One region of the Paenibacillus sp. URB8-2 genome, then DNA from elsewhere that is predicted to be linked to it. Evidence: riboswitches for the same ligand, from Rfam matches in the RefSeq annotation. Region 1 holds a riboswitch; each other region holds the start of a gene.

Evidence for each region. A riboswitch is a leader RNA that binds a small molecule or an ion and turns the genes downstream of it on or off. The one in region 1 is predicted to bind thiamine pyrophosphate.
Region 2: it holds a riboswitch for thiamine pyrophosphate, as region 1 does, so the genes downstream of both, PUR_RS09765 (thiamine phosphate synthase) here and PUR_RS01920 (ABC transporter substrate-binding protein) in region 1, are expected to answer to the same signal.
Region 3: it holds a riboswitch for thiamine pyrophosphate, as region 1 does, so the genes downstream of both, PUR_RS12540 (ABC transporter ATP-binding protein) here and PUR_RS01920 (ABC transporter substrate-binding protein) in region 1, are expected to answer to the same signal.

What each region holds. Positions count from the first base shown of each region.
Region 1 is NZ_AP023239.1:401,301-409,368, forward strand. It holds gene PUR_RS01895 (heavy metal translocating P-type ATPase) at 1-893, shown strand, start outside; partial or broken gene nfsA (oxygen-insensitive NADPH nitroreductase) at 946-1,717, shown strand; gene PUR_RS01905 (ABC transporter ATP-binding protein) at 1,881-2,747, opposite strand; gene PUR_RS01910 (ABC transporter permease) at 2,788-3,552, opposite strand; gene PUR_RS01915 (MTH1187 family thiamine-binding protein) at 3,549-3,842, opposite strand; gene PUR_RS01920 (ABC transporter substrate-binding protein) at 3,942-5,009, opposite strand; TPP riboswitch at 5,219-5,331, opposite strand; gene PUR_RS01925 (hypothetical protein) at 5,402-6,835, opposite strand; gene PUR_RS01930 (pyridoxamine 5'-phosphate oxidase family protein) at 7,032-7,472, shown strand; gene PUR_RS01935 (EAL domain-containing protein) at 7,618-8,068, shown strand, end outside.
Region 2 is NZ_AP023239.1:2,147,580-2,155,647, reverse strand. It holds gene PUR_RS09790 (MerR family transcriptional regulator) at 1-167, shown strand, start outside; gene thiH (2-iminoacetate synthase ThiH) at 322-1,440, opposite strand; gene PUR_RS09780 (thiazole synthase) at 1,456-2,226, opposite strand; gene PUR_RS09775 (ThiF family adenylyltransferase) at 2,262-3,290, opposite strand; gene thiS (sulfur carrier protein ThiS) at 3,299-3,502, opposite strand; gene PUR_RS09765 (thiamine phosphate synthase) at 3,508-4,191, opposite strand; TPP riboswitch at 4,296-4,398, opposite strand; gene PUR_RS09760 (SDR family oxidoreductase) at 4,543-5,415, opposite strand; gene PUR_RS09755 (hypothetical protein) at 5,770-6,198, opposite strand; gene mdh (malate dehydrogenase) at 6,335-7,276, opposite strand; gene icd (NADP-dependent isocitrate dehydrogenase) at 7,291-8,068, opposite strand, start outside.
Region 3 is NZ_AP023239.1:2,730,272-2,738,339, forward strand. It holds gene PUR_RS12530 (ABC transporter substrate-binding protein) at 1-784, opposite strand, end outside; gene PUR_RS12535 (ABC transporter permease) at 784-1,557, opposite strand; gene PUR_RS12540 (ABC transporter ATP-binding protein) at 1,538-2,308, opposite strand; TPP riboswitch at 2,421-2,524, opposite strand; partial or broken gene PUR_RS12545 (pentapeptide repeat-containing protein) at 2,608-3,306, opposite strand; gene PUR_RS12550 (O-antigen ligase family protein) at 3,382-6,174, opposite strand; gene PUR_RS12555 (S-layer homology domain-containing protein) at 6,373-7,035, opposite strand; gene PUR_RS12560 (hypothetical protein) at 7,134-7,706, opposite strand; gene PUR_RS12565 (AraC family transcriptional regulator) at 7,782-8,068, opposite strand, start outside.

The sequences.
Region 1 (8,068 bases):
TGCTTGTATCGCCGGACTTCAAGGGCGCGCCTGAACTGGCACCGGCAGACGGCCTGCTGTCGCTTGCGGCGGCGGCGGAGAAGCTGTCGGAGCATCCGCTCGCCGAGGCGGTGGCTTCGGGAGCGGCGGAGAAGGGTCTGGCGGTAGACGAAGCCGCAAGCTTCGCCAATGTACCCGGACGGGGTATCCGGGCGACCGTCCAGGGCAGAGAAATCATCGTCGGCACACGCCGGATGATGGAAGAGAACGGCGTCGATGCACGGCGCTGGTTAGACGCCATGAATGAACTGGAGCAGCAGGGCAAGACGGCGATGCTGGTCGCGGTGGACGGCGTCTGCGAAGGCATCGTGGCCGTCGCGGATACGATCAAGCCGACCTCGCGCGAGGCGGTGGCGGCTCTGCGGGGCATGGGGATCGATGTCGTGATGATCACCGGCGACAACGAGCGGACGGCCCGGGCCATCGCAGCCGAGGCCGGGATCGACAGAGTGATGGCCGAAGTGCTGCCCGAAGGCAAGGCCGAGGCGGTGCGGAAGCTTCAGGCCGACGGCGTGAAGGTGGCGATGGTCGGCGACGGCATCAACGACGCGCCGGCGCTGGCGACCGCCGATATCGGCATGGCGGTCGGAACAGGGACCGACGTGGCGATGGAAGCGGCGGATATTACCCTGATGCGCGGCGACCTCAAGGCCATCGCGGACGCGATTAAGATGAGCCGCCGGACGATGGGCAATATCAAGCAGAATCTGTTCTGGGCGCTCGGCTACAATACAATCGGCATTCCGGTGGCCGCGCTGGGATTTCTGGCGCCCTGGCTGGCGGGTGCGGCCATGGCGTTCAGCTCGGTTTCGGTCGTGCTGAATGCGCTGCGGCTGCAGCGGGTAAAGTTATAATACGAGAAAGCTGCAATGCAAGAGTGAAACGGCATGAAAGGAAGCGACGGGAATGAACAAGAACATCCGGGAGTCCGAAGCGGCCTCCCTTGACAACGCGGTGCTGTCCTTGCTGGGAAGACATGTCTCGGTACGTAAGTTCCGGCAGGACCCGGTAAGTGAAGAACAGCTTGCCGCCATTATCGGGGCGGCGCAGATGGCCTCTACTTCCAGCAATGTGCGTGATTGCTGTGACCGATCCGGCCCTTAAATCGGAGCTTGCGGCGCTTGCCGGGAACCAGGCCTATGTGGCGGAGTGCCCGGTCTTCCTGGTCTGGTGCGCCGATCTGTTCCGGCTGCGGGAGGCGGCGAAGCCCCATCTGAACGGCGCGGCCTCCTACGAGGACTCGACGGAGAATTTCATCATTGCCACCGTCGACACCGCGCTGGCCGCGCAGAACGCCGCCGTGGCGGCGGAGTCGCTGGGGCTTGGCATCGTCTACATCGGCGGGATAAGGAACAAGATCGCCGAGGTGGCGGAGCGGCTGGGGCTGCCCGAACTGGTCTATCCATTGTTCGGCATGTGCCTTGGCTATCCCGATCAGACCCCGGGGCAGCGCCCGCGTCTGCCGCTGCCGGCGGTGCTGCATCATAACCGCTACGATGCCGAAGGGACCGTACGGCAGGTCGAGGCCTACGACGGCACGATGTCCGATTATTTGCGCCAGCGGACCGGCGGGGCGAAGGATACCCCTTGGTCGGCCATCATAGCGGGCCGTCTCGCGGAGCCGATCCGGCTGCATATGAAGGATTTCCTGCAGGACAAAGGCTTTTTGCGCAGGTAAGACGGAATCGGCAGAGCAGGCTGGCGGAGTGTGGGTTTCAATAGAGGGGTATGGGCCTCGGCATGGGAATGCCGGTCCGTGCCCTTTTTGCCGTTGTAAGGTGACAGTTGTCATCACGCGAAGCGGACTCGTTTACTTGGCGGGGACAGGATGGCATATACAGTCAGCGGAGCGCGCCGTTCTTGGCCTGTTCTTCCCGCATCCACCCCGACAGCTGGCGTTTCAGCCGCAAAAATTCGGGATGCTCCGTCATTTCCTCCCGGCGCGGCCGGGGAAAAGGCACATCAACGGTGTGCAATATGGTCCCCGGCCGTCCCGAGAACACATAGATGCGGCTGGAGAGCAGCAGCGCCTCTTCAATGCTATGCGTGATGAACAGCACGGAGCGGCGGTTCTCCTCCCACAGCTCCAGCAGCCAGCGCTGCATCTCGCTGCGGGTGAGGGCGTCGAGCGCGCTGAACGGCTCGTCCAGGAGCATCAGCTCCTGGGGCGCCAGCAGCGCGCGCAGGAAGGCGGCGCGCTGCTGCATGCCGCCGGACAGCATGTGCGGATACGCCTTCTCGAATCCGCCGAGTCCAACCTTCGCGAGCCATCGCCGGGCTTCCTCGCGGGCTTCGCTTCGCGCCGCGCCCTTCAGCTCGCGGGCAAGAATCACGTTATCCTCGATGCTGCGCCAAGGAAATAGCGCCGGCTGCTGCGGCATGTAGCTGACGCTGCCCCGCTGCCCGGTAACCGTAGCGCCGTTCATCCGCACGGCGCCCGCATCCGGCTTGACCAGTCCGCCGATGATGTGGAAGAGCGTGCTCTTGCCGCAGCCCGACGGGCCGATGATGGATACGAACTCATCCGGCTTCACCGTAAGCGACACCTGCTCCAGCACCGGGATGCTACGCCCGCGCTGGGAGAAGGATTTGGAGATGCCGGAGACCTCCAGCGCGGGAGCTTCGGTGCCCGAATCCGGCGAAGCGGCGGCCGGCCTCTCCTCTTTTACCGGTTCTCCGCTTGATGGCGGAACGGTCTTGTTCGTCACTTATTAGCGCCCCTTTCTGCATATTCTTTCCTTGCGCCCGTTATTGTGCGTCCCGCCGCGGCTTCCAGCGGACCAGCCATTTCTCCATCAGAACAACGGCGGCGAACAGCAGCAGGCTCAGCAGCACGCTCAGAATTATGGCGGCGAACATCCGGTCCGTGCGAAACGCCGATTTCTGTATCTGCATATAGTAGCCGAGTCCCTGGTTCCCTCCAATCAGCTCCGCCACCACGGCGCCCGTCACGGCGTAGGCGGCGGATATTTTGATGCCGGAGAACAGGGAGGGCAGCGCATGTGGTAGCTCCAGCTTGGAGAAGATCTGCCGCCTTGAGGCGCCCGCCATCTTCATAAATTGAAGCATCATGCGGTCGGTCTGGGCGAGTCCGCCCAGGCCCGCGACCGCCACGGGGAAGAAGCACACAAGCGTAATGAGAATAATCTTCGGCAGCTGGCCGAAGCCGAACCAGATCACAAGCAGCGGACCGAGCGCAATAATCGGCACGTTCTGGCTTAAGATCAGCAGCGGGTACAGCGCGCGCGCCGACCAGGGGACAATATGCAGCAGTACGGCGGCGGCAATCCCTACGGCCACGCCGAGCGGAAAGCCAATCAGCGTCAGCCGCAGCGTTGCCAGCGTATGCCCTTTAAGGGATGAAGCGCTGGCCATGCCTTCCCGCCAAATGTCGGAGGGAGCGGGCAGCATCCATTTTTCCACATGGAACCAGGAGACCGACACCTGCCACAGCGCCAAAAACAAGAGGACCGCCACAAGGGGCGGCCAGATTTGTTTCCACCTGGAAATCACGGGCGGTATTTCTCCGTCAGTTTGTCCATGCTGATTCCGCCCGGGTTATGGGCGATCTTGACCTGCGAGATGACGCTGGGGCAGCCCGCTTCGATCAACGCCTCCTGCATCTCCCTGACAATTTCCAGCAGGTCGGAGAGCTCGCCTTCCATCGTCGTCTCCAGCGCGTTCACCTGATGCTTCACACCGGAACGCTGAATGACTTCAATCGCCTTGTCCACATAAGAAATTACGTCTTCGCCTCCCGGCGTCTTCGGAATCACCTGAATGCTCAGCAGCGTACTTGCCATTCACTATCATCCTTTCATGTCGTTGATACTTTCATGACCATAATACTTTCATACCGTTAATTGTGAACCCCGTGAATCAAGATTTTAATTCTATTAAACTTACTGCCCGTCCGGCAAAAATTCGTTCGTGAACGCTTTGTCGGCTTCAAGCGGTTTGTCCAGCAGCTTCAGCCCGTACATCCAGTCGGCGTAGTTTTTCCATACTTCGGGCTTCTGCTCGCCCCACTGAGCGGCGTCGTCCTTGTATTTCGGGCTGAGCCATTCCTGGCTGGCCTGAACGAGCTTCGCGTCCAGATCGGGAACCGCCTTGATCAGGATATCGGCAGCCTCTTTTGGATGGTCGATCGCGTATTGGTAGCCCTTGGACGTCGCCTTCAAAAAGGCTTTTACCACCTCGGGATTCTCGGCGATTTCCTTCTCGCTCGTCGTCAGCACCGGCGTGTAATAGTCGAGCTGCGGAGCGTAATCCTTCAAATACAGCATATCCAGCGGCTCGCCGCGCAGCTTCGCTTCAATACCGGTCCAGGCGTAGAAAATCCAGGCAAAGTCAATATCCCGTTTGACGGCTGTAAAATAATCGGCTTCGCCGATCGTGACCTGTTTGACCTTCTTCACGTCGCCGCCCACCGGGTCCATAATGGCCTTCATGGAAGCCTCTTCCACCGGCGATCCCCAGCCGCCGTAAGTTTTTCCTTCGAAGTTCTTCGGCGATTTGATGCCCCGGTCGACCGGAGCCGCGAAGCCGGATGTGTTATGCTGGATAATTGCCGCGATGGACACGAGCGGAACGCCCTGAATGCGTGCCAGCGTCAGGCTGTCCTGCGCGCCGACGCCAAAAGCGGCTTCTCCCGAAGTAACCATCGTATCCGCGCCTGCCGCTCCCGGCTGTACAATGTCCACGTTAAGGCCTTCCTCTGCGTAATAGCCGAGCTCTTTGGCGACATACAGTCCGGTGTGATTCGTGTTCGGCGTCCAGTCGAGCGCGACCTTTACCGGTACTGCCGCTTTTGGCGAACTTTGGGCGGAAGCGGATGCCTCCGGCGAAGCGGAAGCAGAGGTTCCCTGAGCACCGCCCGCGTTCCCTCCCGAATTATTGCTGCCGCATCCCGCCGCAGCGAAGATGAACAGGCAGGCCAGGCACAGTGATAACCATTTTTTGACTCCCATTTATATAATCTCTCCTTTGTATTGCCGCCCCGGATATCCCTGAAGCGGCGGATATTCCCGTCTTCATGAAAGCTCATCCCCAAAATCGCGGGAACGCCCTGCGGACCCGGAAATCTGCGCACCCCCCTCAGTGCCAAGAAATAATGCCAAAAAAGCGCCCCTGAACATCAGGGACGCGAAGGAACGCATGACTGCGGCGGTCCTGGAAGACCACACGCTTAGGCCTTTCCTACGCTGGCATTATCCAGATCAGGTATAAGGGTCAGTATCTTGCGGGATACACTCTCAGCCGGCCGTAATTCCAGCACCCCTGGTTCTATGAAGTTTCGGGTATTCTTGCTGCTTACGGTGTAATTATAGACGCAAGGTTCCGGGGTTGTCCAGCCTGCCGGTTATTCGAGTTTCTTGCGGCGGCGGCCTTTAATCCCGCTCCACAGTTCGCGCACCGTCAGAACGGCGCTGACAATTATGCCGCAGAAGGTCAGAAACAGAGCGATGTATTCGAATACGGAATACTGCAGTATTTTGCTCCAGTCGATGTTTCCCTTCAGATCCTCGATTACCTGGTTCATCCCGTAAATTCCGCTTACAACCGTGAATACCGTCAGAATCATCAGCAGATTGTCGCGGCGCTTGGCCTGGAAGGTCTCCTGATACTGGAACAGGTCGGCCAGCGTCTGCTTTACTTCCACGAATAATTCATCATTGCCGTACACTTTGCGCAATTGAAAGAAGATTTCACGGCCCTGTGTCTGCGAGATCAGTTCAAGAAAATAAAATTTGGCGGAGAACTTGTTGATATAGTAGATCAAATCCTCGATTTCTTCATAATCATGCTCGATCCGCAGCCGCGAGTGCACATTGGACAACTTCAGCAGCACGATCTTGTGAAACAGGCTGAGCAGCAGGCCGTAATAGTATTCGCCGTACATCTGACCCGCGAGCTTCACGGCGGTTTCGGAATTGCTGCGGCTCAGGCAGCAGAAGGTCTGCTCGTTCGTCATATAATAAGTGCCCGGACCCCAGCGGTCGTACCTATGCCTCCGGCAGTACTCCCCGATATATTCTTCGCTGCTTGCGCTCATGTAAGGACGGCCGTCCGGGTTCATTCCGTCGAGCTGGGAAGCGCGGTAGCATGTTCTGTAGTCGATTTCCTCCCCTTCCTCTACCCCGTAGAAGGCCTGAACCATCATGCGCTCATCCACGAAAAAAGGCAGCGTTTCGAAGTAAGCCGAGTTCAAATCCGACTGGTCGAGGAAAGTCTCCAGGCCATTCAACAGATTTCTGAACACGAAATCTTCCATCTGCTTGAACATTCTGTCCTCACAGTAAATACGCGCCGCCTCGTCCGCTTCCGATACATTTTCCAGCGAGCGGAACCGGTCGGCGAATTCCAGCGCGAAACTAAGTGGAAGCCTCTCTTCATCGATCGCCGTCCGGATAGTAATAAAACCGAGCTGAAACGGACAAATGAACACATCCGTCGAGAGCACCTGAAAGGAAACGGAGCCCTGCGGCATTTCCATCCGGCAATTCAGGCCGTTCACCCGGGAATAGCGGCGAAACGAATCTTTATCCTCTCCGCGCGGAAACAGCACATGGGCGGCGAACGGCATATAGGAACGCTCCATGTTCTCATGCGAGACACAGTAGCCTTCTCCGTAATAATCGTCCTGCAGTTCTTTATGATTCAGAAAAAACGGGGTGAATCCGTCCCGCTTAAGCCGCGCCTCAAGCTCCGGTCCTTGCCCCTGCTTAATGGAGAAGGGAAAAATAAACTGCAGGAGCGCGGTATGTAGAATGGGATCATCCAAGAGTTGGTTCATGGTAGTCCTCCTGACTTTGAGGGTAATCGACAATAGTATTTACACCGTCTGCATTGCCTTGAAAAAGGAGGCGCGCCCCCCGGAGTCAATCCCTTCCATTTAGGATTCATTCCGCCGAGTCAGGGTACATTATATTGTATCGACCCGCTGAGCTTATGTATCTCTTGGCTTGAATAGAAAGGAGATTGGGATGTTCATGGACAACAAAGAATTGGAACAACGTATAATCAAGGCGCTGGATGACAACAAATTCGGTTCTTTCGCCACAATTGAAGCCGGCAGCAAGCCGAAGGTTCGTTATATGGCCGTCTTTCATGAGGGGCTTAACCTCTATTTGGCCACAGACCGCAAGACGCATAAAGTGGAAGAACTGCAAAATAACCCGAATGTGTTTCTGCTGCTGGGCTATGAGGCGGGAGGCAGCAAGGATATCCTTGAGATTGAAGCGCAGGCGTCCGTTACCAAAGACGGCAGCCTGCGCGAGAAAATATGGAACAAAGATTTGGAGCGTTGGTTCAAGGGACCGGATGATCCGGATTACGTCATTCTGGAGCTTTCGCCGACGCGTATCGAATATACCGGAAAAGACCGGAAACCCGAGGTTTGGGAAAAGCAGACGGCGTCCGCGGGCAAGTAAGTTAAACCTTGTTTTTAAATAGCAGTCATGATTGAAAAGCGTCCCGAAAGGGGACGCTTTTTTCCATGGTTTCCCTTTTTCTGGGCGAAAGATGCTATAATGACCACAAGTGTTGGTATTAATATAGGTCATAAGGAGGATATCCATGCAGTGCAGTGATTGCTTACCCTTAGCTCCCATTGAAGATGAAGGAATCGTAAAAATTCGGCGCGCATCACCCGCTCTTGCCTCCGCCATTCAAGCGGCCGGATATGCCCTTGACGCTTTTAAGACAGGCTATGAAATTCCGTATGATTCCCGTGAGCAGCTAAAGGCCATCATGAAGCTGCTGGAAGAGTCGGAAGAAATGGAGCAGATTGCGGTGTGCGTAACGGGGGCGGCGATCTCGGGTCTTTTTGAGCGTTGGGTACCCCTCACCCAGTTAAAAGCCCGCGTTTCCAATCATACTCTCGTCGACATCATCACCAATAAAGAGTTTTGCAGTTACATGCAGCCGATCGTCGACTCCACCGAACAGATCATCGGATTTGAGTTTCTGCTGCGCCCGCTGCCGCATGGACCGGAGTTTCAGCCTCAAACCCTTTTTGAAGTTGCGA
Region 2 (8,068 bases), 1.7 Mb from region 1:
TTGCCGACCTGATGCTCGCCGAAGGGGACCATGCCCCGATGCCGGAAGAAGACGGCTATCCGTCTCTTTCCGGCCTGCTGGCCTGGTTCGAAGACAACGGCTATATTACGAAACATCGGCGCATCAAAGGGCGGCTGCATCTCGTATTTGCGGTGCCGATCCGCTGAAGCTCTTCAAAAAAACAAGCGGGCTCTGTCTCCGGTATCCGAAGGCGAGCCCGTGTTTCTTGCGGGGGAATCCCGCTTTAAATTGCAGCTAGAATTGAAGCAAGCCAACCTTGCCCTAAGGAGAAGGTTGACTTGAAATCGCGGATTCCGACCGTCAACGAATGGAGCTTTCGGCAAGGATGTCCCAATCCTTGAATACCGGCTGAAGCCCGCTTCGGTATAGCATGTCCCTAATTTCCGGCACGCTGCGGCTGTCCGAAATTTCAAACTGCGGCGTTCCGCCGTCTCCCGTGTGCCCGCCTACCTCGGTAGAAACGCCTGCCGACATTTTGGTGACCCCCAAATGGACAAGACGGTCGCGGAACTCGGCGGGTTCTCTTGTGGACAAGGTAATGCCGGAACGGGGCAGGAACAGCCGATACGCCAGGATGATTTGCACCAGCGCCCGGTCGGTTACGTCCGATTCGGGGTTGAAGCTGCCCAGATAAGGGCGGAACCTCGGGGGAGACAGGCTGATTTCGCAGCTGGGATAACGGTCCTGAAGATACCGCGCATGCATCGCGGCCATGAAGGCTTCCTGCCGCCAGTCGTGCAAGCCGAGCAGGGCGCCAATGTTGACTGAGCGGAAGCCCGCCTGGCAGCCGCGCTCCGGAGCGTCAAGACGGGCGCGGAAGTTCCGCTTCGGTCCTTTGACGTGAAGCTTGGCGTATGTCTCCCGGTCGTATACCTCCTGGAACAGGGTCAATCCGTCCACACCCGCATGGGCCAGCTCTTGGTATTCCTCCGCGGATAGCGGATTGACCTCGATGCTAATGGAGGAGAAATACTTGCGGAGAACCTTCACGCAATCTTTAACGTAACCGACCGGCGAATCCCGGCGCGATTCTCCCGTCAGCAGCAGGATATGGCGAAGACCGGTAGAGGCAATCGCCGCCGCTTCCTTTTCGACTTCTTCGAGCGTCAGTTTTTTGCGCGGAAAGTCGTAGATGGAGCTGAAGCTGCAGTACGTACAGTGATTGACGCAATAATCGGCTACATACATCGGCGTAAACAGCTGCACGACATGGCCGAAATGAGAACGGGTGATACGCTGCGCCTTCTGAGCCATTTCCTCCAAATGCGGTCCAGCGGCAGGTGACAGCAGGGCAAGCAGATCTTCCTCGTCCAGCTTCTCCTTGGCCAGCGCCCGCCTTACATCCTCCGCCCCATACCCCTTCCACAACTCCTTAAAGGGTAAACGCTCCAGGGTCATCAGCGATTCATAGAAACTCATTGATCTGTCCCCTTTCTATACGCTCAAAAAACCGGTCAAAGGCGAAGAGGCCTCCGCCTCCTGCCGAACCGCTCCCAGCCCGGCCAGATAGGCCTGCCGTCCGGCGGCAACCGCCCCGCGGAAGGCTTCTGCCATGCCCAGCGGATCGCGGGCGGTGGCAATCGCCGTATTCAGCAGCACGGCTGCCGCGCCCATCTCCATCGCTTCTGCCGCCTCCGACGGCCGCCCGATCCCGGCATCCACAATAATCGGCAAGCCGGTCTCTTCAATCAGGATGCCGATCAGTTCTTTCGTCCGGAGGCCCCGGTTGCTTCCGATGGGCGCTCCCAGCGGCATCACCGCCGCCGCCCCTGCGTCTCTCAGACGGAGCGCAGCAGACAGGTCCGGGCTCATGTAGGGAAGGACGACAAAGCCTTCGGCAGCCAGAATTTCCGTGGCGCGGATCGTCTCCAGGTTGTCCGGAAGCAAATACCGCTGATCGTTAATGACTTCAATCTTGACCCAGTTCCCCATTCCCGCCGCTCTGGCCAGCCGGGCGATGCGCACGGCTTCTTCCGCGGTCCGCGCGCCGGAAGTATTGGGCAGCAGAGTCATGTGCGGCGGAATATGATTCAGAACATTCTCCTCCCGCGACGAGGGATCGACTCTCCGAAGAGCTACCGTGATTACTTCGGAGCCGGAAGCTTCGACCACCTCCGGAATAAGCGTATTGCGGCTGTATTTGCCGGTTCCGATGAACAGCCGGCTGGACAGGGCCTTGCCCCCGATATGTAAAGCATCCTTCATAATCTTTAATCCTCCCTATTCATAATATTGAGCGGTCAGCCAAAATAACGGTGATAGAGCGAACGGGCTTCGGCGGGATCTCCCGTTCCGTGAATGAGCACCCGTCCATCGGGAAAGACCGCCAGGCGGTGCTTCTCCAGCGTCAAAGACAGCATATAGGGATTACGCTCCGCCCGGCCGTGAGCGGAAAGCCGCCGCTCCCACTCCTCCAAGTCCAGTCTTGCCGGACTTGCCGGGCGAATCTGCACCGTATCCCGCCCGCAGAGCACTGTCGTTCTGGAATGGCTCCCCGGCGATAAATACGGATAGGTGCGGTTGGAGCCGCAGGATGGACAATCCGCGCGCTTCAGCCTGGACGTATCCATCGACGAGTGGCGGTTGGTCCACAGATCGAAGGAGACCAGCGTTCCGCGCAGCGCGCTCACGTTCCCCGACAGCCATTTCAGCGCCTCGGCTGTCTGATAGGCGGCTGTCATTTGTACGGCGGGACCGATAATGCCCGTCGTATCGCAGGTATCCCCTCCAGTTGGAAGCCCATCCAGCAGACAGTGAAGGCAGGCGCTCTGTCCGGGCACAATCGTCATTGAAATCCCGTAGCTACCGGTACAGGCTCCATAGATCCAGGGAATGCCATTCCTCACGGCAATATCGTTCACAATCATCCTTACCTCGAAATTGTCCGCCGCATCCAGAATAAGGTCTACGTCCCGGGTATAGAGGCCGATTTCATCGGCTGTAATATCCGCAACGATCCCTTCCACCTCTACAGAAGAGTTGACGCTGCGAAGCCTGCGCGCAGCCGCTACCGCCTTGGGCATCCTCTCGGCCGCATCCTGCTCACTGTAGAGATTTTGACGCTGCAGGTTGCTCCATTCCACATAATCCCGGTCGATAAGGGTCACCCTGCCGACGCCCGACCGCACCATCGTCTCCGCGCATGCGGAGCCAAGCGCGCCTGCGCCTATGATCAGCACCTTCGCTTCCGCAAGCTTCTTCTGGCCTTCGGATCCGATTCCATAAAATCGCTCCTGCCTGCTGTATCTGTCCTGCCCGGCGGAATTCATCTTTCGCCTCAGCCTCCTCCCACAAAATGCACAAGCTCGACACGGTCCCCTTCGGCAAGCGTGACATGCCCGTAATCTTCCTTGCCCACGATCACGCCGTTCAGTTCAACGATCATCCGCCGTTCCTTCCATTCGGGGCGGCTCAGCAGATCCGCAAGCGTACCGCAAGCTTCATCAAGCCTGGTCTCGTTTCCGTTGATATACAGATTCATTGCCTTCACCTCCTTTCAAGCCGGGCCGCTCGGACCGCGGAGCGGTAAGCCATTGCCGCAGCCACCGGATCGGCTGCGCCGCAGATGCCCGACAACACGGCAATACCTGCAGCGCCGCTGCGGATGACCTGCCCCGCGTTTCCCGGCTCAATGCCGCCGATCGCGATGACCGGAACCGGGCAAGCCCGGACGGTATCAGCGAGTCCGCTTAGGCCCCGGCCGGGCAGACCCGGTTTGCTGGCCGAGGCGTACACATGCCCATAGAGGCAGTAGTCCGCCCCTTCATCCGCGGCTGCGGCCGCTTCCGCCGCGGAATGGACGGAGCGGCCAATGCGCAGCTCCGGGGCGATTGGCCGGGCGATGGCGGGAGGAAGGCTGTGCCCCGCAAGCTGGACGCCGCCGGCGCCGGAAGCCAGCGCGACATCCAGACGGTCGTTCACGACTATTTTGCCAAGCGGTACACCACGGCGGGACATCTCCTTCACTGTTTCGAACAGCTCATTCGCGGTACACGATTTCTCGCGCAAATGGATATAATTCACCAATGAATGGACAGCCTCGGCGATGGTCACAAAGTTGTCTAACAGCGTCCCGCCGCCGGAAATGAGATGTATCTCGGGATCGGTTTCCCTGACGTCCACAGCTGTGGACCACCGTGAAACGGAATCTTTTGTTGGGTGAATTGCCATGCTCTCCTCCTGTGTTTCTTTGATCACACCAAAAAAGCCGCCCTCTCGAAGGAAGGCGGCCGGAAACTGCAGATAGGATCGAACCTTGATGAGGTCCGGATGCAGATATTCACTCTCCACTTCCCTACGCTGGTACAAACCAGATCAGGTTCAAAGGGTCCGAACAATCACGTTCGTCTCAGCCTTGCGGCACCCCTAGTGTCAATCTCTATGCGGTTATGAATCTTCTACAGCATAGCATATTCTTCCTTCTCATCATACCCCTTGCGTGAAAAAAAGCCCCCGGTCGCACTAGCGAACCGGAGGCTTTGTACTATACCGCTGACGCGGTTGATTTCAAGGCGTAAACGGTTAACCGTTCACGATTTCGCCGCCATTGACATGCATAACCTGGCCGGTCACATACGTCGAATCGTCGGAAGCCAGATAGACATAAGCCGGAGCCAGCTCTTCCGGTTGGCCCGGTCGCTTCATCGGCTGGGTGGCTCCGAACTCACTGACCTTTTTCTCGTCAAAGGTGGACGGAATGAGTGGCGTCCAGATCGGACCCGGCGCGACCGCGTTGACGCGAATGCCTTGTTCGGCCAGATTCATGGCCAGCGAACGGGTGAAGGCGAGAATAGCCCCTTTGGTGGACGAATAGTCCAGCAGCTGAGGGTTTCCTCTGTACGCCGTAATCGAAGTCGTATTGACGATGGTAGAGCCTTTTTTCAAATGAGGCATTGCCGCTTTCGTCAAATAAAACATAGAGAAAATATTCGTGCGGAACGTCCGCTCAAGCTGCTCGGAAGTGATATTCTCGATCTTCTCCTGCGGATGCTGCTCCGCCGCATTGTTGATCAGGATGTCCAGCTTGCCCAGACCCTCCACCGATTTGTTGATGAGGTCCTGGCAGAAGACTTCAACACCAATATCGCCGGAGACGAGAACGCATTTGCGTCCTTCCTGCTCGACCTGGCGCTTCGTTTCCTCCGCGTCGGTGTGCTCGTTCAGATAGGAAATGACCACATCGGCCCCTTCCTTGGCAAAAGCCACCGCAACCGCGCGGCCGATACCGCTGTCTCCGCCTGTAATCAAGGCCGCTTTGCCAAGCAGCTTGCCTGCCGCTTTGTATGTCGCCGGTTCATATTTAGGCCGCGGTGTCATTTCCGATTCCAATCCGGGTTGACGATCCTGATGCTGCGGTGGCAATGTCTTCTGGGTTTGTTGACTGCTATCGCTCATCTTTCATTCTCCTCTCGAAAGTTTGTAAAAGCTCAGACTTTCCTTAGGATGTCTTAGGGATGTGCAATTATTCGTTCCCTCTTACGATATTTAAATTAACCAATTGCCGGAAGCTCAAACAGGAGCAAGGATAGCAAAGAGCGGTCAGCTTTTTGCTCAGATGTTCTGCGGAGAACCCCGATGCTGAATGCCGCAAGCAAGAAGAAACGCCTGACGGCGTCTTTATAAGACGCAAGTACGTTTCTCGTAGAAATATATGTCAAAATGTTAAGCCCCCGGCTTATACATGCTTATATTTACAAAAAACCCGCCTCCGGCGGAGGCGGTTGAAGATGGGACAGCCGTGTGTACGGCTTAAATAATCTCATTAAATACCATAAAGAATAGTGTAGCCAGCAAGCATACTGCCAGCAGCGCGCTCAGTGTGCGGATTTTGCCGATTTCACTGGAGACGTCGCGGCTCTGCTTCATGCCTGCTGCCGCCAAACGCAGCGGCTTGCTCATAATGCCGCCCAAGGCAAACATCGCGAGCAGCAGCAGCGCAACGATAATCATCCACGGCACCGAATATTCGTCTTTAGTCATCATGTAACCGCCGGTGAGCAGTTGGATCACAAGTCCATACTGGGCGAAACGGTTAAATCCGCTGATTGCGCTCAGCGTTCCCTCCTTGGCTGCGGGAGAAAGCTTCTCCATCCGACCGAGAATGAAAGGCAGCACCAGATAGAACCCCAATGCCAGCATGCCGATCATATGTAAAAACATCAAAACATGCCAATCCATAGCGCATTCCTCCCGATAAATCTATGATATAAGTTACATTCGTAAATATTATAACCAATTGCCGCCGCTTCTCAAAAGAAAATCCCCATTTTATCGAAAATAAAATGGGGATACCGTTCATACTTTTGTCAATTAATCACACATTCACTACCGCCGTTACATTTCTTACAGACTCCGCCGATTTATCCAGAGCCGCTTTTTCCTCGCTTGTCAGGTCCAGTTCAAACACTTTCTCAATTCCCCCGGCGCCGAGCAGCGTCGGAACACCCATGAACACATTGCTGTAGCCGTATTCGCCTTCCAAATAGGCAATGACGGGCAGAATCCGTTTCTTGTCCTTCAGAATAGCTTCGGTCATCTGAACCAGAGAAGCCGCCGGCGCATAATAAGCGCTGCCGTTTCCAAGGAGTTCAACAATCTCTCCGCCGCCGTGGCGGGTACGCTCCACAATCGCTTTGATTCGGTCCGCCGGAATCAACGTTTCAATCGGAATCCCGCCGACGCTGGAATAACGTACGAGCGGAACCATGTCGTCGCCGTGTCCTCCGAGTACGACGCCGCGCACATCTTCAAACGAGACATTGAGTTCCTGGGCGATGAAGGTGCAGTACCTTGCCGTATCCAGCACGCCGGATTGGCCGATTACGCGGTTCTTCGGAAAGCCAAGCGCATGGTAGGCCACATAAGTCATGGCGTCAACCGGATTGCTGAGGATGATGACGATGGACTCCGGAGCAACGCGTTTGATATTTTCGCATACCGATTTGATGATGCCGGCATTGGTATTGACTAGATCGTCACGGCTCATGCCCGGCTTGCGGGCCACACCGGCCGTAATAATGACGATATCCGAATCTGCGGCGTCATCATAATTCGCTGTGCCGAGAATCTGACTGTCAAATCTGATGACCGGACCCGCTTCCAGCATATCAAGCGCCTTGCCTTTGGTCGGATTTTCAAGCTGGGGAATATCAAGCAGAACCACATTACCCAATTCATTCTGAGCAAGCATTAGCGCCGTGTTGGCGCCGGTCATGCCGGCGCCCACGACTGTAATCTTGTAACGTTTGATGGCCAATGTGATTGTCCTCCCTACATGTGTTTGATCACTTCATCAGCGAACTCAGAACACTTCAGTTCGGTTGCTCCTTCCATCAGACGAGCGAAATCGTAAGTAACGGTTTTGTTGTTGATTGCGGTACTCATGCCCTTATAGATCAGATCGGCGGCTTCTTGCCAGCCCAAATGCTCGAGCATCATTACCCCGGACAGAACGACGGAACCCGGATTCACAACATCCTTGTCCGCGTATTTCGGCGCCGTACCATGCGTCGCTTCAAAAATGGCATGTCCGGTCACGTAGTTGATGTTCGCTCCCGGAGCGATGCCGATGCCGCCGATTTGCGCAGCCAGGGCGTCGGACAGATAGTCGCCGTTCAGGTTCAGCGTGGCAATAACGTCAAAGTCTGTCGGACGCGTCAGCACCTGCTGCAGCGCGATGTCAGCAATGGCGTCCTTTATAATGATCTTGCCTTCCTGCTCAGCCTTCTTCTGGGCCGCGTTTGCCGCATCGGCGCCTTCGGCCTCCTTGATGGCGTCGTACTGGCTCCAGGTGAACACTTTATCGCCGAATTCCTGCTCAGCGACTTCATATCCCCAGTTCTTGAACGCGCCCTCGGTGAATTTCATGATGTTGCCTTTATGCACAAGCGTAACGCTCTTGCGGCCATGCTTTACTGCGTATTCCACAGCAGCGCGAACAAGACGCTTCGAGCCTTCGGACGATACCGGCTTGATGCCGATGCCCGACGTTTCCGGGAAGCGGATTTTGCTTACTCCCATCTCTTTTTGCAGGAACTCAATCACTTTC
Region 3 (8,068 bases), 2.3 Mb from region 1:
GAAACTTGCTGTAATCGTCTTTATGCTGACTGATTCCCTCGTCGCTGGCAACAAGCACTAGCTCGGAATAGTCGGGCACACCGTATTTCGCCGGGTCGATCGAGGTGACAGGGTGGCCTTCTTTTTGCAAAATAAGCTGCTCATGGTTGATGAACGCACCCATAATAGCGTCGGTCTGTCCGGTGGAAATAGCCGGGATCAAGTCGTAGCCCACATCCACAAAATTAACCTTATCCGGATCACCGCCGTCGGCTTTGACCATCGTCTTGACCATCGCTTCATAGAGCGGGATGGAAGAATACCCCACATTTTTGCCGGCCAAATCCTTAGGCGTATGTACGGAACTGTCTGCAGGCACCATCAGGTGAGTCAGCGGGTGACGGACTATGGAAGCCAGCGCTTTTACAGGAATTTTCTCTCCCCGTGCCATCAGCACCTGCGGCTGGTAGCTTAGCGCAAGATCCACTTTGCCTGCCGCGACGAGCTTCAGCGCATCATTCGTGTCCGCCGGCATTTGAATTTCCACATCGAGTCCCTGCTTGGTGAAATAACCCTGTTCCTGTGCGGCATACAAAAAAGAATGCACGGCGTTCGGATACCAGTCGAGCATAAGAGTCAGCTTGTGTGCAGATGCAACCGGGCTGCTCGATGCAATGGGGGCTTGCGAGGGTGAGGCAGAAGCCGCGGAATCGCCGGACGGCGAAGAGCCTCCGCAAGCGGTTGTCAAGAGAAGGAGCGATAAGACGGGCAGCAGTAAAGCTTTACTACGGGTAAAAATTTTCATCAATATGTACCTCTTTTCTTAAGAATTTGATGCTCCAGCAGCCGGACAGCCAGGAATAGCGCGATACCGAGTGCTGAGAGCAGAACAATGGCGGCGAACATTTCGGCGCTGTGCAGGCTTCCCGCCATCCGGCGGCTGTAATAACCAAGTCCGCGCGTGCCTCCGAGCCATTCCCCGATGGTCGCGCCGATCACGCAGTACACCACCGACAGCTTCAGTCCCGAGAAAAAGGAAGGAAGCGCCAGCGGAACTCCGATCTTGAACAGCAGTTGCGAACGGTTCGCGCCCATGGTCAGCAGCAGCTCTTTGTAGGCGCCGCCGCTTTTGCCGAGACCGTCGTAGACACCCACGACGACCGGGAAGAACGCGGTCAGGAAGACGACGGCGACCTTGCTCCAAAGGGAATAGCCGAACCACATGATAAAAATGGGGGAGAGCGCGATCAGCGGAATCGTCTGGCTGATGATAATAAAAGGATAGAGTGCCTTTTCCAGCGTTCGGGACAGATGCATGCCGGTTCCAAGCAGGATGCCGCCCGCCACCGACAGCAGGCATCCAATTGCCACTTCCTCCAAAGTGGCAGGCAAATGAGTGCCGAGCAGCAGTCCTGCGTTTAGGACGAGCGCGGTCCAGATCGAGGAGGGTGCGGGAAGGATAAAGGACGGAACGAGTCCCGAGCGCACAGCCGCTTCCCACACGGCGAGTATCAACAGCAGCAGGAGAAGAAAGGCGCCGTAACGGCGAATTCCTTCCTTAAACGGCGCGCGTTTCATACAGCCTCCGCTCCAGTTCGGCCCGCAAAGAGACAAAGCCGGGCTCGTAATTCATTTCCAGACGCCGGGGTCTCGGCAGCTCCATGTTCATCTCCTGAAGGGAGCCGCCGCTGGAGGACGGCATTAGAAAGATTCGGTCACTCAGCAGAATAGCTTCCTCCAGATCATGCGTAATGAACATAACGGTCCGCCCCAGCTCCCCCCATAGCTCCAGCAGCCAGCGGTGCATGTCCCGCTTGGTCATGGCGTCGAGCGCGCCGAACGGCTCATCGAGCAGCATGAGCTCGCCGCCGCTCATCAGCGTACGTAGAAAAGCGGCCCGCTGGCGCATCCCGCCGGACAGCTCATGCGGATAAGCAAGCTCATAACCGGCGAGTCCGAAACGCTTCAGCATGTCCTGTACCACAGACTTTTTGTCTTTACTGGCCCGGCCTTTGATCTCCAACGGCAGCAGGCAGTTGTCCAGCACCGTCCGCCAGGGCAGCAGGAGGTCCTGCTGAGGCATGTAGGCGGTAAGGCCGAGCCGGTTCCCCCCGGAGCCGCTGTCGGAGCCACGCAGCCCGATTTCTCCCGCCGTTTGCTCCAGCAGTCCGGCTATTACTTTGAACAGCGTGCTTTTGCCGCAGCCGCTGGCGCCGACGATGCTGACGAATTCGCCCTTGCGGAGCGTTAACGACAGTTCCGAAAATACGGGCTTCTGCTGCGGAAACGAAAAAGAAAGGCGGCGGAGAGATAAAAGTTCTTCGATAATCGGTCAGCCCTCCTTAAGATGAATAAAGACCCGTCCATTTCCGTTAGAGAAATGGACGGGCCTTCAAAATATCCGCCGTACAAGCGCTAGGTCTGTACGGCTTCGATTAAGTAAGCTCCAGGTTCCACTTCCCTACGCTGGTATGATCCAGATCAGGTTCCAAGGGTCCGAAGCTCGCGGCTCCGTCTCAGTCGGATGACGCCCCTAGTGAAATTGCGGTCTTTTATTCGGTTTTCATTGTTTTTAACTATACCATATCCCAGTCGGTTCCCTCAATGTACCATTTGGGCCTGATCGACTCAAAACCGAGATGATCCTCCATTATGCGATAAATTCTGGCTATCATTTTTAATCCAGTGATCAGGAATGCTTAAAGTAGGCGGCAGTTTGGTATGGATATCGCCCTTAGCCGAATTCACTTGCGCTTGAGTAAGAAAAATACTTCCTGTGAGATCGGCGCCGCTAAGGTTGGCATCCCTAAAGTCAGCGCCGATCAGATCAGTTACTCTCATGTCAGCATCTCTCAGGTCGCTTGCAATAAGCAGAGCGCCTCTTAAGTTAGCCCCTCTAAGATCGGCTCCTCTTAAATTTGCGCCTATAAAGTCGCTTCCCTTGCGTACTTTGGTTTTTGCTTTTTGGTTTTGATTATGCCGCGGTGTAGCTTTTGCACGCACCCGTTCACTTGTCTGCAGAAGCAGATCATTAACAATCGCCCGATGGGCAGGGACGTTAAGTTCCAAAATCGAGCTTGGATCAAGATTCGTGAGATACTCCGTTTGCTCCAGAACAGCCTGTAAATCTTTGTGAATCGGCTCAGCCTCTTCTAAACTCAGCGCTTCATTCAAGTAGTAAAGCATTTCATGAAGCTGCTGCATAATGGGAAACAGCTCAAACATCTCTTTTGCCAACGCCGGATTATCCCGCCAATCGTTTCCGGCATAGGTAATTTGGGATACCTTTTGACCTGAATGGATTATCGAAAGTGACGCGCATAGCCTTCACCAAAAAGAACGCCCCCACGCTAATTGCGGAGCGTCCTTTGCATTGTATAACTCGCTTAGCCGGTCTTCAAGTTAAAGCTGCAAAGCCGCGATTTCATCAATCTTCGCCGCTTCCGCGGGATCGGCTGCAATCAGCCGGTCATACAGAGACTGATCCTGGGCGATGTTATTCTTCTTCAGTACAGCCAGGTACCAACGAGCTGTTTCACGATTGGCTGCATCTGTATAATCTTCGTTCAGGCCAAGCTGCAGCGTATCCGCGGCCGTTTGCAGCTGTCCGGACATAAATTGAATTTTGCCCGCATTCAGTCTTATAGCCGGAGGGACAGTAAGCGACCGTCCTTGCAGCTCTCCGGGAGACAGAGTCTTCAAATATTCCATATCCGCCAGAACCTGACTGTAGGCTTGAAACCCCATTTTGAACTTCTCTTGCATGTTTGCCTTCCTGTTAATATCATCTTTTTGTGCGTATGCCGCCTGACCCAGATCATAAGAACGGCTGATTATAGCACTGTACCAGTCCATCTCCCAGAGGTTTTCGCTATTTATTAGATCCGCATAATTTTCATTGAATCCAAGCTTCAAGGTAGCCTTGGCTGCCTCGCGTTCTCCTGACATAAGCTGCATTTTTCCTGCATTAAGCGCGATGGTCGGAGTAACGGAGAACGGACGTCCCTGCATTTGCTCCGGAGGGAGTGTCTTCAAGTGCTCAACACCGGCCACAACATTCGCGTATGCCTCCAGCCCTGACTTGAAATACTCCTGCTCCCGGGCGTTGTCTTTTTGGGTATGGGCCTGGGCTCCCATCATCACAGCACGGCTGATCAAGGCATCCGCCCATTCAATATCCCAGACGAACTTGTCGGCATTGTCACGGTACACCCCGAAATCAAGATCGCCTTGCCCTTTAAGGGCATAGTAAGCTGCCAACTGGGCCAGTAATTGCTTGTTGTATGGCTCGTTCTTGAGGGCGGGAGTCAGCACATGCAAGGACTCTTCGAGGTACTGCCCGTTTTGAGTCTGGCTAAACACCTGCTGATCCATAGAGGACAGATACATCGCCGCCTCCGGATGGCCCGGGCGCTTATCCAAAGCTTTCACCAGCGGCGCCTTCAGCTCTTCATAGGACTGGCTGACCGCAGTCAGATTCTTGGCTTTCACAGCGGCATTGCTCGATCCGATATAGCCGATCAAAATGAACAGCAGAAATACGGTGCCGATTCCGAGCACAGTAAAATATCCAAGACGCAGCCCCGCCGTATTCCAGTTCCGGCGCAGCGGCTTGCTGTCCATGACCGCCGCCGTCCCGGCCAGACCGATAAAGACCAGTATTCCCATGAAAGCATAGCTCATATTGAAGTCCAACAAGCTGTGGATCAGAATAGACAAGGCGATAATCAGATAAAAGAAACCGTTGCTGAAATCGTCCTTATCCCTCTTTGCATACCCGCGAATATATTTATAGAAAATATAAAAGATAAAACTCATGAACACGATAAATCCGAAAATCCCGACCTCAATCAGGTACTGCAGGAAGAAGTTATGAACCTGACGGCTGCTATAAGGGTTGTTCTGGTAGTGCTCATACAGCGCGGCCCAGCCTCCTCCTCCGGCACCGAGGATCGGATGATCCTTAACCACTTTTAATGCATCCTTATAAAAAGTTATACGCTCCAGCACGCTGTGCTGTTTGAAGTTAATGTTCTCCAGACGTATCCCGATGTTCGGAGGCAGCAGGTTTCGCACGCTTGTTCCGATAAACAGGAAAGCGATGATGCCGACCAGCACTATAGAGCCGAGTGGAATCCACAGTCCGCTCAGCTTGCGCGCCTCCAGCCCCCCGAGTTTCTTGTGCAGCCAAGGTTCCGCAAACCGCTGGATGACCCAGCCCAGCACGGCAACGATCAAAGAGCCCCCGAGCAAATACCCCCAGCCCTTGGAGGCGGCGGATGATGTGAATGCGGTATTCAGCTCGATACCTAAATTGGTTACGGGTGTTGTAATTAACAACGAGACGACTCCGGCAATTCCGAGGTGAACGATCCATAGGATTTGCTGCACAGGCTTTAGGAACAGAAGCAGCAGGATGAATGCAACGGGCAGCATAACCAGTCCGCCGCGCGACAGCGTGAGCAGAATGGATACAATAATCGGAACCAGCATGAACCCGTGCGTCAGCCGGCCATACCATTTCCGGGAGCGAACGAGCGCGAACAGGGCGACAAACAGAAAAGCCATCAGGAATGCAGCATATGTATTTGCATACTGAAAAATCGAGGTGAGCCGCAAGCCGTTGGAGTCGGTCATCACCGAACCCGAATATTTACCCTCGCGCACGGTATCGGAGAACCAGCCTACCAGAGCGCCGGCGAATTTCCAGCTCCCCAGCCAATTCAACAGCCCGAAGGCTACGATGAAATAGGCGATGGCGAGAATGGCGTTCTGAATGACAATATTGATTTGCCTCTGCTTCAGCAGATATAACGCAACAATGAATATTGTTGCATACATGCTCTGAATGAACATCATATTCATTGCCATATAATGCGAGACGGCGACAAACATCGACAGGATATAAGTGACAGGAAGCAATGCCGCCATCACAGTCACCAAATCCCGCTGTTCGGTCAATTTGAACTTGGTTATATCAAGGCCAATCCATACCAGGAGCATCAAGCCGCTTAGCAAAGCGGATATATACAGAGGCTTCTCGTAATCCATATTCAAACCATTAAATAATCCCACTTGAAACGGGGCCCAGCCCAAAAATAAAACAAACGCAAGGGCCAACATCCACACCGGACCTGAAATCTTTTCTACATTTCTCGACTGCACAGCATTTTTTCCGTATACGGGTTTCGACACGCTATGATCTCCTTTTCCTGTAGATATTTCAATATTTTAGCATACGGATATGTTAATAGTCTTGTAATTATGTAAAATGATAGCGATCCTGGTAGTCGTTATTAAACACACTTGGCCCGTAACCTAGGTCCTCCATACAGGAACTCTAAGCTACAGGCCAAAAAATTTAACAGTTTCTATCATCCATCTCCATACGGGTTATCTATTCCCGTGGGCTTTCAGATATTCCAGTGCATTATACAGCATCACAGCTGCTTCAGCCCGTGTCAGCTTGCTCTCCGGATTGAACTTTCCGTCCTTGTCCAGGGCGGTGATTTTGTATACAAGGGACCGCTGGATGCCGCCCTGGTAAGAAGGGTCAATCTGATCCTCATCGGCGATCTTCGTCGGAGCAAGCTTGATAAGCGGCAGATTGCCGGCTTTCTCGAGGCCTTGAACGAGCAGGGCGGTGAACAGCTGTTTGGTCATCGGTTCCTTGGGATCAAGATCCGCCGGGACGTTGACACCGTTATAGTGCGCATTAATAAAAGCTTCGGCATACCATGCGTCATCGTTGACCTTGGTAAAAATATCGCTTGCCACGGGAGCCTTGATGAAATCAATAGCTGCCAGACTGAGCTGCAGGCCTCCCGATATAAGCTGGACGCCCTGAGCAGCGCTCAAGACGGAACCGGGCATGAACTGCGATCCGTTTACTCCTTTAACGAGCCCGCGGTCTTTCAGGCTTTCGATCTTCTCCTTGCCCTGGACGGAACCGAGATCGGTGAATCCGCTGCCTGCGGCAAAGCCCGCGCCTCCTGCCGACAGCATCATTAATGCGCTGATTGAAAAGGCTGCCAACGCTTTCTTTGTCGATATCATATTGCTGCACCTCCTGCTGAGTACGGCATTGGAAGCCGTCATATTCCCTAAACGGAGGACAGGCCGGAAAGGTTGCGGGAGGCAGCCCGGAATGGTTATTAATTCAACTCCCGGAACAAAAGATTACGGTAAGGATAGGGAGAGCTTTTGTATTTGAACAGCAAAGCGATCCCCGACTCTTCAATCTTCACTGACCGCAGCCCGGGGCTGTGAACAAGCCCCCGTACCATAGCCGCGACCGCCTTGCAGTCATCCCGGCGGATGCCGCGGGCCAGAGCGGCGGCGAAATTCCGGTTAATGGCCAGCTCGCGGTACAGCGGCAGAACGGCGCGGGCAATCCGGCGGTGAACCTCCGTACTGAACGTAAACTGCACCAATCCCGGCGGGATGGTAGTGCCGTTCGTATACACCAGGGTGGGAAGCGGAAAATCAAAGTCTACAAAATACCCGATCGCGTTCGTGCCATATCCCTGCCGGGCGGCCTGAGGAGCCGCAAGCTTCAACAGCTTGCCCATAAGATCAAGGTCGGCGCCGACGACCGCGCGCGTCCAGGCGCTCGCATAGCTGCGGCCTCCGGCAATTGCCCGGTAGAACGGCAGCATGCCCTTCGCCACTTTGACCAGTACATCTGCCGTAACGGCCGCGTCTTTCTTTTTCGTTGTTTTAAGCATCCGTTAGTCCTCCTTTGCCGATAACTGTCTGCTATAAGGTATGGACTTCAGGCATACATCCGTATGGGCTATTGATTAAACAAGCGGAATATATATCTTGATTCTCATGTCTTCTGGAAAGGTGGATTTCCGCACATCCGTTACTTCATAATCAGGCCCTTCCCGGCGATCATAATTGGACTCTGGCAGCCATACGCCGTAAATGAAATCCCGTTTTTTCTGAATATGCTCCGCGGGACCGTAGGCTTTGAATTGAGCGTATTTCCCTTCCGGCAGTTCGAATTTGACGTATTGGCTGTCCGGCACCTCCGCGAATTCTCCGGCTTCTTCCCCTACGATAAAAGAGAATCCACCATCGTCCT